Regions from separate parts of the Kitasatospora sp. NPDC032757 genome, predicted to be linked through region 2. Evidence: riboswitches for the same ligand, from Rfam matches in the RefSeq annotation. Region 2 holds a riboswitch; the other holds the start of a gene.

Evidence for each region. Region 2 has a riboswitch for S-adenosylmethionine ahead of ACZ5WK_RS06655 (aminotransferase class V-fold PLP-dependent enzyme). Riboswitches for the same ligand answer to the same signal wherever they lie in the genome.
Region 1: another riboswitch for S-adenosylmethionine. It lies ahead of thrC (threonine synthase); the one in region 2 lies ahead of ACZ5WK_RS06655 (aminotransferase class V-fold PLP-dependent enzyme).

Annotation. Positions count from the first base shown of each region.
Region 1 is NZ_JBVINN010000025.1:120,175-123,362, reverse strand. Features, by position in the region: gene ACZ5WK_RS25535 (alpha,alpha-trehalose-phosphate synthase (UDP-forming)) at 1-135, opposite strand, end outside; gene ACZ5WK_RS25530 (glucosyl-3-phosphoglycerate synthase) at 174-1,181, opposite strand; SAM riboswitch class I at 1,353-1,487, shown strand; gene thrC (threonine synthase) at 1,505-2,800, shown strand; gene ACZ5WK_RS25520 (ubiquitin-like small modifier protein 1) at 2,832-3,110, shown strand.
Region 2 is NZ_JBVINN010000003.1:246,375-249,562, reverse strand. Features, by position in the region: gene ACZ5WK_RS06665 (rhomboid family intramembrane serine protease) at 1-269, shown strand, start outside; gene ACZ5WK_RS06660 (Lrp/AsnC ligand binding domain-containing protein) at 311-592, shown strand; gene ACZ5WK_RS06655 (aminotransferase class V-fold PLP-dependent enzyme) at 596-1,960, opposite strand; SAM riboswitch class IV at 2,011-2,128, opposite strand; gene trpD (anthranilate phosphoribosyltransferase) at 2,285-3,188, opposite strand, start outside.

The sequences.
Region 1 (3,188 bases), on a different contig from region 2:
CAGGCCGCCTCCTCCTCTCCGGAGGGTCAGCGTGCCGTCGTCCGCGGTGCTGAACGACACCGGTCCCCGGTTGGAGGCCACCAGGACGGGGGCGGTGCCGGTCGGATTCGAACGTTCGGTCGTGAGATCGCCCATGACTGGTTGGTTGCCGGGGGTCTGCGGACCCAAACCCTTCAGTGCCGGGTGGCGTACTCGGGAACGGTGTGCATCGGGGGGCGTTCGAGGGCGGTGACCGGGTGGGTGTGGGCGGTGAACGCGCGGGTTTCCGGGTCACGGGTGAACTGGGTGAGCAGCGGGTGCACCAGGTCGGCGGAGGCCTTGAGCCGGTGGGTGCGGTCGAGCCGCTCCAGCGCCGTGCGGTAGATGGTGGCGGCCATCCGGCCGAGCGCCTGGCCGTCCTGGTGGCGGTGGTGGCGGACGCCGACGTCGACCTGGGCGAGGGCGTCCAGGCCGGCGGTCTCCAGGGCGTCGACCAGCAGGCCGAGTTCGACGCCGTAGCCGGTGGGGAACGGGAGGCGTTCGAGCAGGGAGCGGCGGGCCGCGTACTCGCCGCCGAGGGGCTGGACGAAACCGGCGAGTTCCGGCCAGTGCAGGTTGAGCAGCGGGCGGGCGACCAGCTCGGTGACCCGGCCGCCGCCGGCCGGCACCACGGCTCCTTCGGTCTCCAACGGCCGGTCGTACATGGCCTTGACCAGCTGGATCTCCGGTTCGGTGAGCAGCGGGCCGATGATGCCGGAGACGAAGGCCGGGTCGAACTCGCGCAGGTCGGCGTCGACGAAGCAGACGATCTCCCCACGGGTGACCAGCAGCGAGCGCCAGAGCACCTCGCCCTTGCCGGGGGCGGCCGGCAGCCGGGGGAGGATGTCGTCGCGGTGGACCACCCGGGCGCCGGCCTCGGCGGCCTCGGCGGCGGTGCGGTCGGCGGAGCCGGAGTCGACCACGACCAGTTCGTCGACCAGCGGCAGGCGTTCCATCAGCTCGCGGCGGATGGTGCGGACGATGTCGCCGACGGTGGCCTCCTCGTCCAGGGCGGGCAGGACGACGCTGACGGTGCCCGCGCGGCCGGCGGCCCGCTTGGCGTCCAGCAGGGTGCGCACCGGACGGTCGGCCGCGCTCCACGACCGGCGGCGCAGCCAGGACGCCGCCTGTGGGAGGAGCTCGGGTGTCGGGTCGGCGGGCACGGGTCTCTCCTCGGCGGGGGTCGGCTGGGACGGGCTGGGAAGGGCCGGGACGGGTCATCTCGCGTGGCGGACGGTCCCGTTCGGGGTTGACGCCTTCGGATACAGTCTTCGTACAGCGGTCGGACCTTCGCACGCCGGGGTCACCGTTGAGCAAGACCAACAACTTCACAGAGCTCATCCAGAGGGACTGAGGGAACGGCCCGTTGACGTCCCGGCAACCTTCTCGCGCGGCTGTCGTTACAGGCCCCGGCGGGACAGGTGCCAATTCCGGCCTGTGGCGCGACCGCGTCACGGGGAAGATGAGGAGAGAGGCCTCCGCCATCATGGCTATCACTGCGACGACTCCTTCTGGCGCCGCACCCGCAACCGTTGACCTCGGCCCCGCCGCCGCGCTGTCCTGTCGCGAGTGCGGTAGCCGGTTCCCGCTCGGTCCGAGCTTCGCCTGTCTGGAGTGCTTCGGGCCGCTGGAGATCGCGTACGACTTCGGTGGCGAGGCCGCGGAGGAGCTGCGCAAGCGGATCGAGGCCGGGCCGGCGTCGATCTGGCGGTACGCGCCGCTGCTGCCCGTGCCGGCCGACGTGGCCGGGAAGCCCAACCTGAACCCCGGCTGGACCCCGCTGGTCAAGGCGGACAACCTGGGCCGCGAGCTCGGGTTCACCGCCCAGCTGCACATCAAGGACGACTCCGGGAACCCGACCCACTCGTTCAAGGACCGCGTGGTCGCCTGTGCGATCGAGGCGGCGCGGGCGTTCGGTTTCACCACGCTCTCCTGCTCCTCGACCGGCAACCTGGCCGGTGCGGTGGGCGCCGCGGCCGCCCGGGCCGGTTTCAAGTCCTGCGTGTTCATCCCGCACGACCTGGAGCAGGGCAAGGTCGTGATGGCCGGTGTCTACGGCGGTGAGCTGGTGGGCATCGAGGGCAACTACGACGACGTGAACCGCTTCTGCTCGGAGCTGATCGGCGACCCGGCCGGCGAGGGCTGGGGCTTCGTCAACGTCAACCTGCGCCCGTACTACGGCGAGGGCTCGAAGACGCTGGCGTACGAGATCTGCGAGCAGCTGGGCTGGCGCCTGCCGGAGCAGATCGTGATCCCGATCGCGTCGGGTTCGCAGCTGACCAAGATCGACAAGGGGCTGCAGGAGCTGATCAGGCTCGGTCTGGTCGAGGACCGGCCGTACAGGATCTTCGGTGCCCAGGCGGCGGGCTGCTCACCGGTGTCGGCGGCCTTCAAGACCGGCAGCGACGTGATCCGCCCCGTCAAGCCCGACACCATCGCCAAGTCGCTGGCGATCGGCAACCCGGCCGACGGCCCGTACGTGCTGGACATCGCCCGCCGCACCGGCGGTGCCGTCGAGGACGTGACGGACGCCGAGGTGGTGGCCGCGATCAAGCTGCTGGCCCGGACCGAGGGCATCTTCGCCGAGACCGCGGGCGGGGTGACCGTCGGAGTACTGAAGAAGCTGGTCGAGACCGGGCAGCTGGACCCGGCCAAGGAGACCGTCGCGATCAACACCGGCGACGGCCTGAAGACGCTGGACGCCGTCTCCGACGCCGGGATGACCGCCGTCATCCGCCCGACGCTGGCGTCGTTCCGCGACGCCGGCCTCGCGTCCGCCTGACCCCTCCACCCCGCCGCAAGGAGAAGCCCCTATGAGCGCCAACGTCCGCATCCCGACCATCCTGCGCACCTACACCGGCGGCGCCGCCGAGGTGGCCGCCGAGGGTGCCACCCTCGGTGAGGTCATCGCCGACCTGGAGAAGAGCCACGCCGGGATCGCCGCCCGGATCCTGGACGACACCGGCAAGCTGCGCCGTTTCGTCAACGTCTACGTCAATGACGACGACGTGCGGTTCGCGGAGGGCCTGGCGACCGAGATCGCGGACGGCGCGAGCGTTTCGATCATTCCCGCGGTGGCCGGCGGCTGCTGAGCCGCACCGCCGACGGGAAGGCCGTCGGGGTGTACGGAATTCCGTACACCCGGACGGCCTTCGCATTTCCCCGCGAGC
Region 2 (3,188 bases):
TCGGCGCCTCGGGGGCGATCTCGGCCGTCCTCGGCGCCTACCTGAGGCTGCATCCGCGCGCCCGCGTCACCACGCTCGTACCACTCCTGCTCTTCCTCCCGCTGCGGTTCCCGGCCTGGCTGGTGCTCGGTCTCTGGTTCGCCCTGCAGTGGTGGTCGGTGCACTCGGCCGGGCCCGGGGTGGCCTACCTCGTCCACGTCATCGGCTTCTCGGCCGGCTTCCTGTACGCCTGCACGGTGGCCACCCGCCCCCCGCGACGGTCCGGCTGACGCCCGATACCCTGGCCGCACCTCACAAAGGAGCCCGAACAGTGATCACCGCCATCGTCCTGATCAAGACCAGCGTCGACCGCATCCCGGAGATCGCCGAGGCGATCGCGGCCATCGAGGGCGTCAGCGAGGTCTACTCGGTCACCGGCGGCTACGACCTGGTGGCGATGGTCCGGGTGCGCCGGCACGACGACCTGGCCGAGGTGATCCCCGGCCGGCTGAACAAGGTCCCGGGCGTGGCCCACACCGAGACCCAGATCGCCTTCCGCACCTACTCCCAGCACGACCTCGAGGCCGCCTTCGCGCTCGGCCTCGACGAGTAGCGCTCAGCCCTCCCGCCGCGTGTCCACGACGCAGCGGCCGCCCTCGTTGCGGTAGTTCCAGGCCGCGCCGTCCGTGACCAGCTCGCGGACGGCGGTCAGGAAGCGCTCGATGTGCTCGTCCGGGGTGCCGGCGCCGAAACTGACCCGGATCGCGTTCAGGCTCCGCTCACCCGGCAGCGACGGCTCCGGCGCGCCGCACTCGGACGGTGCCACCTCCTCGTCGCCGAGCAGCGTGCGCAGCAGCGGGTGCGCGCAGAACAGGCCGTCGCGCACCCCGATGCCGTACTCGGCGGAGAGCGCGGCCGAGAAGTGCGAGCTGTTCCAGCCCTGGACGACGAAGGAGAGCACTCCCACCCGGGCCGAGCCGGCGCCGAACAGGTTGAGCACCTTGACCTGCGGGACCTCCGCCAGACCGGCATTCAGCCGGGCGACCAGCTGCCGCTCGCGGGCCTCGAGCGCGTCGAAGCCGGCGTCGGTCAGCGCCCGGCAGGCCGAGGCGATGGCGTAGGCGCCGATCACGTTCGGCGAGCCGGCCTCGTGCCGGGCCGGGCCGGTGTGCCACTGGACGGCCACCGAGCCGTCGGTCTCCCGGGCCACCGTACGGGTGGCGCCGCCGCCGGCCAGGTACGGCTCGGCCGCGTCCAGCCAGTCGGCCCGGCCGGCCAGCACGCCGGCGCCGAACGGCGCGTAGATCTTGTGCCCGGAGAAGGCGATCCAGTCCACGTCCAGCTCGCGCACCGAGACCCGGTGGTGCGGGGCGAGCTGCGCGGCGTCAAGCACCACCCGGGCGCCGTACCGGTGCGCGGTCGCGGTCAGCTCGGCGACCGGCCAGAGCTCGCCGGTGACATTGGAGGCGCCGGTGACGCAGAGCAGCTTGGGGCCCTCGGGGGCCGCGGCCAGTGCGGCGTCCAGGGCGGCGACCGCCTCGGCCCGCGAGCGCGGGGCGCGCAGGTAGGTGACGTCCAGTCCGGCGTGCGCCCAGGGCAGCAGCGAGGCGTGGTGCTCGGTCTCGAACGCGAAGACCCGGGTTCCGGCCGGGACGGCACCGGCCAACAGGTTCAGCGAGTCGGTGGTGGCCCGGGTGAAGACCACCTGGTCGCCCTCGCGCAGGCCGAGGAACTCGGCGACGGTACGGCGGCTCTGCTCGAACAGGTCGGTGGAGAGCTGCGACAGGTAGCCGGCGCCGCGGTGGACGCTGCCGTAGTAGGGGGCGTAGGCGGCGACGTCGTCCCAGACCCGCTGGAGCGCCGGGGAGCTGGCCGCGTAGTCGAGCGCCGCATAGGTGACCTTCTCGCCGCTGGCCAGCGGGACCAGGACGTCGTGGCCGAGGACGGGGAGCGGGGCGCAGAGTTCGGTGGCGACGGACATGGGGATGCACTCCTCCTGGGTGAAGGACCCCGGGGAGTGCGTGCCGCCGGCGTCCGCGCTTGTCACGCGGACGGATTGCCGCGGGACCCGGTCCTCACCCAGGGCACCCCGCCACGGACGGAGGGTTGCCGGACAGCAAGCTGGGGCTTGGCGCTGTCACTCATGACCTGCCGGAGACTCTAGGTCGCGTCCGCCGGGTGGTCAAACACAGGTCCACCATCCGGACGGGGCTCGCCCTCCCGCCTGCGGGCCGCCCGGGCCCCGCGCGCTCATGCGGCGGGGCCCGCCCGGGGTCACTCCCCCGCGCGGGCCCCAACTACCGCCTCACGCCTTGCTGGTGGCCTCCGACCAGCGGTTCAGCAGGTCCAGTGCGGCGCCCGAGTCGATGGCGGCCGCGGCCCGCTCCATGCCCGCCGCCAGCTGCTCGGTGAGCGGCGCGTCGGTGAGGTCCAGCGCCACCAGCGCCGCCGCCGTGTTCAGCAGGACGGCGTCCCGCACCGGCCCGCGCTCCCCGGCCAGCAGCCGGCGGGCGACGTCCGCGTTGTACGCCGGGTCCGCGCCGCGCAGCGCCTCGATGCCGACCAGCTCGATGCCGACCTCACGCGGGTCGAAGGTGGTCTCGCCGACCTCGCCGCCACGCACGATCCAGACCCGCGAGGTGGTGGTGATGGTCAGCTCGTCCAGACCGTCGTCGCCGCGGAAGACCAGCGCACTGGAGCCGCGCCGGGCCAGCACCCCGGCGATCAGCCCGGCCAGCCGCGTGTCGAAGCAGCCGATCGCGTGGGCCGTCACCTTGGCCGGGTTGGTCAGCGGGCCCAGGATGTTGAACGCCGTCGGTACCCCGAGGTCGCGCCGGGCCGTGGCGGCGTGCCGCATCGACGGGTGGAACATGGCGGCGGAGCAGAAGGTGAGCCCGATCTCCTCGGCCACCTCGGCGACCCTCCGGGCGGAGAGGTCGAGGGCGATGCCCAGCTTCTCCAGCACGTCCGAGGAGCCGCTCGCCGAGGAGGCGGCCCGGTTGCCGTGCTTGACCACCTTGGCGCCGGCCGCCGCCGCGACGATCGCCGACATGGTCGAGATGTTGACGGTCTTGGCGCGGTCGCCGCCGGTGCCGACGACGTCCACCGCCGGGCCGGGGATCGAGAGCGGCTCGGCGTGCGCGTACATCGCGTCCACCAGGCCGGCGATCTCCCCGACCGTCTCGCCCTTGGCCCGCAGCGCCACCATG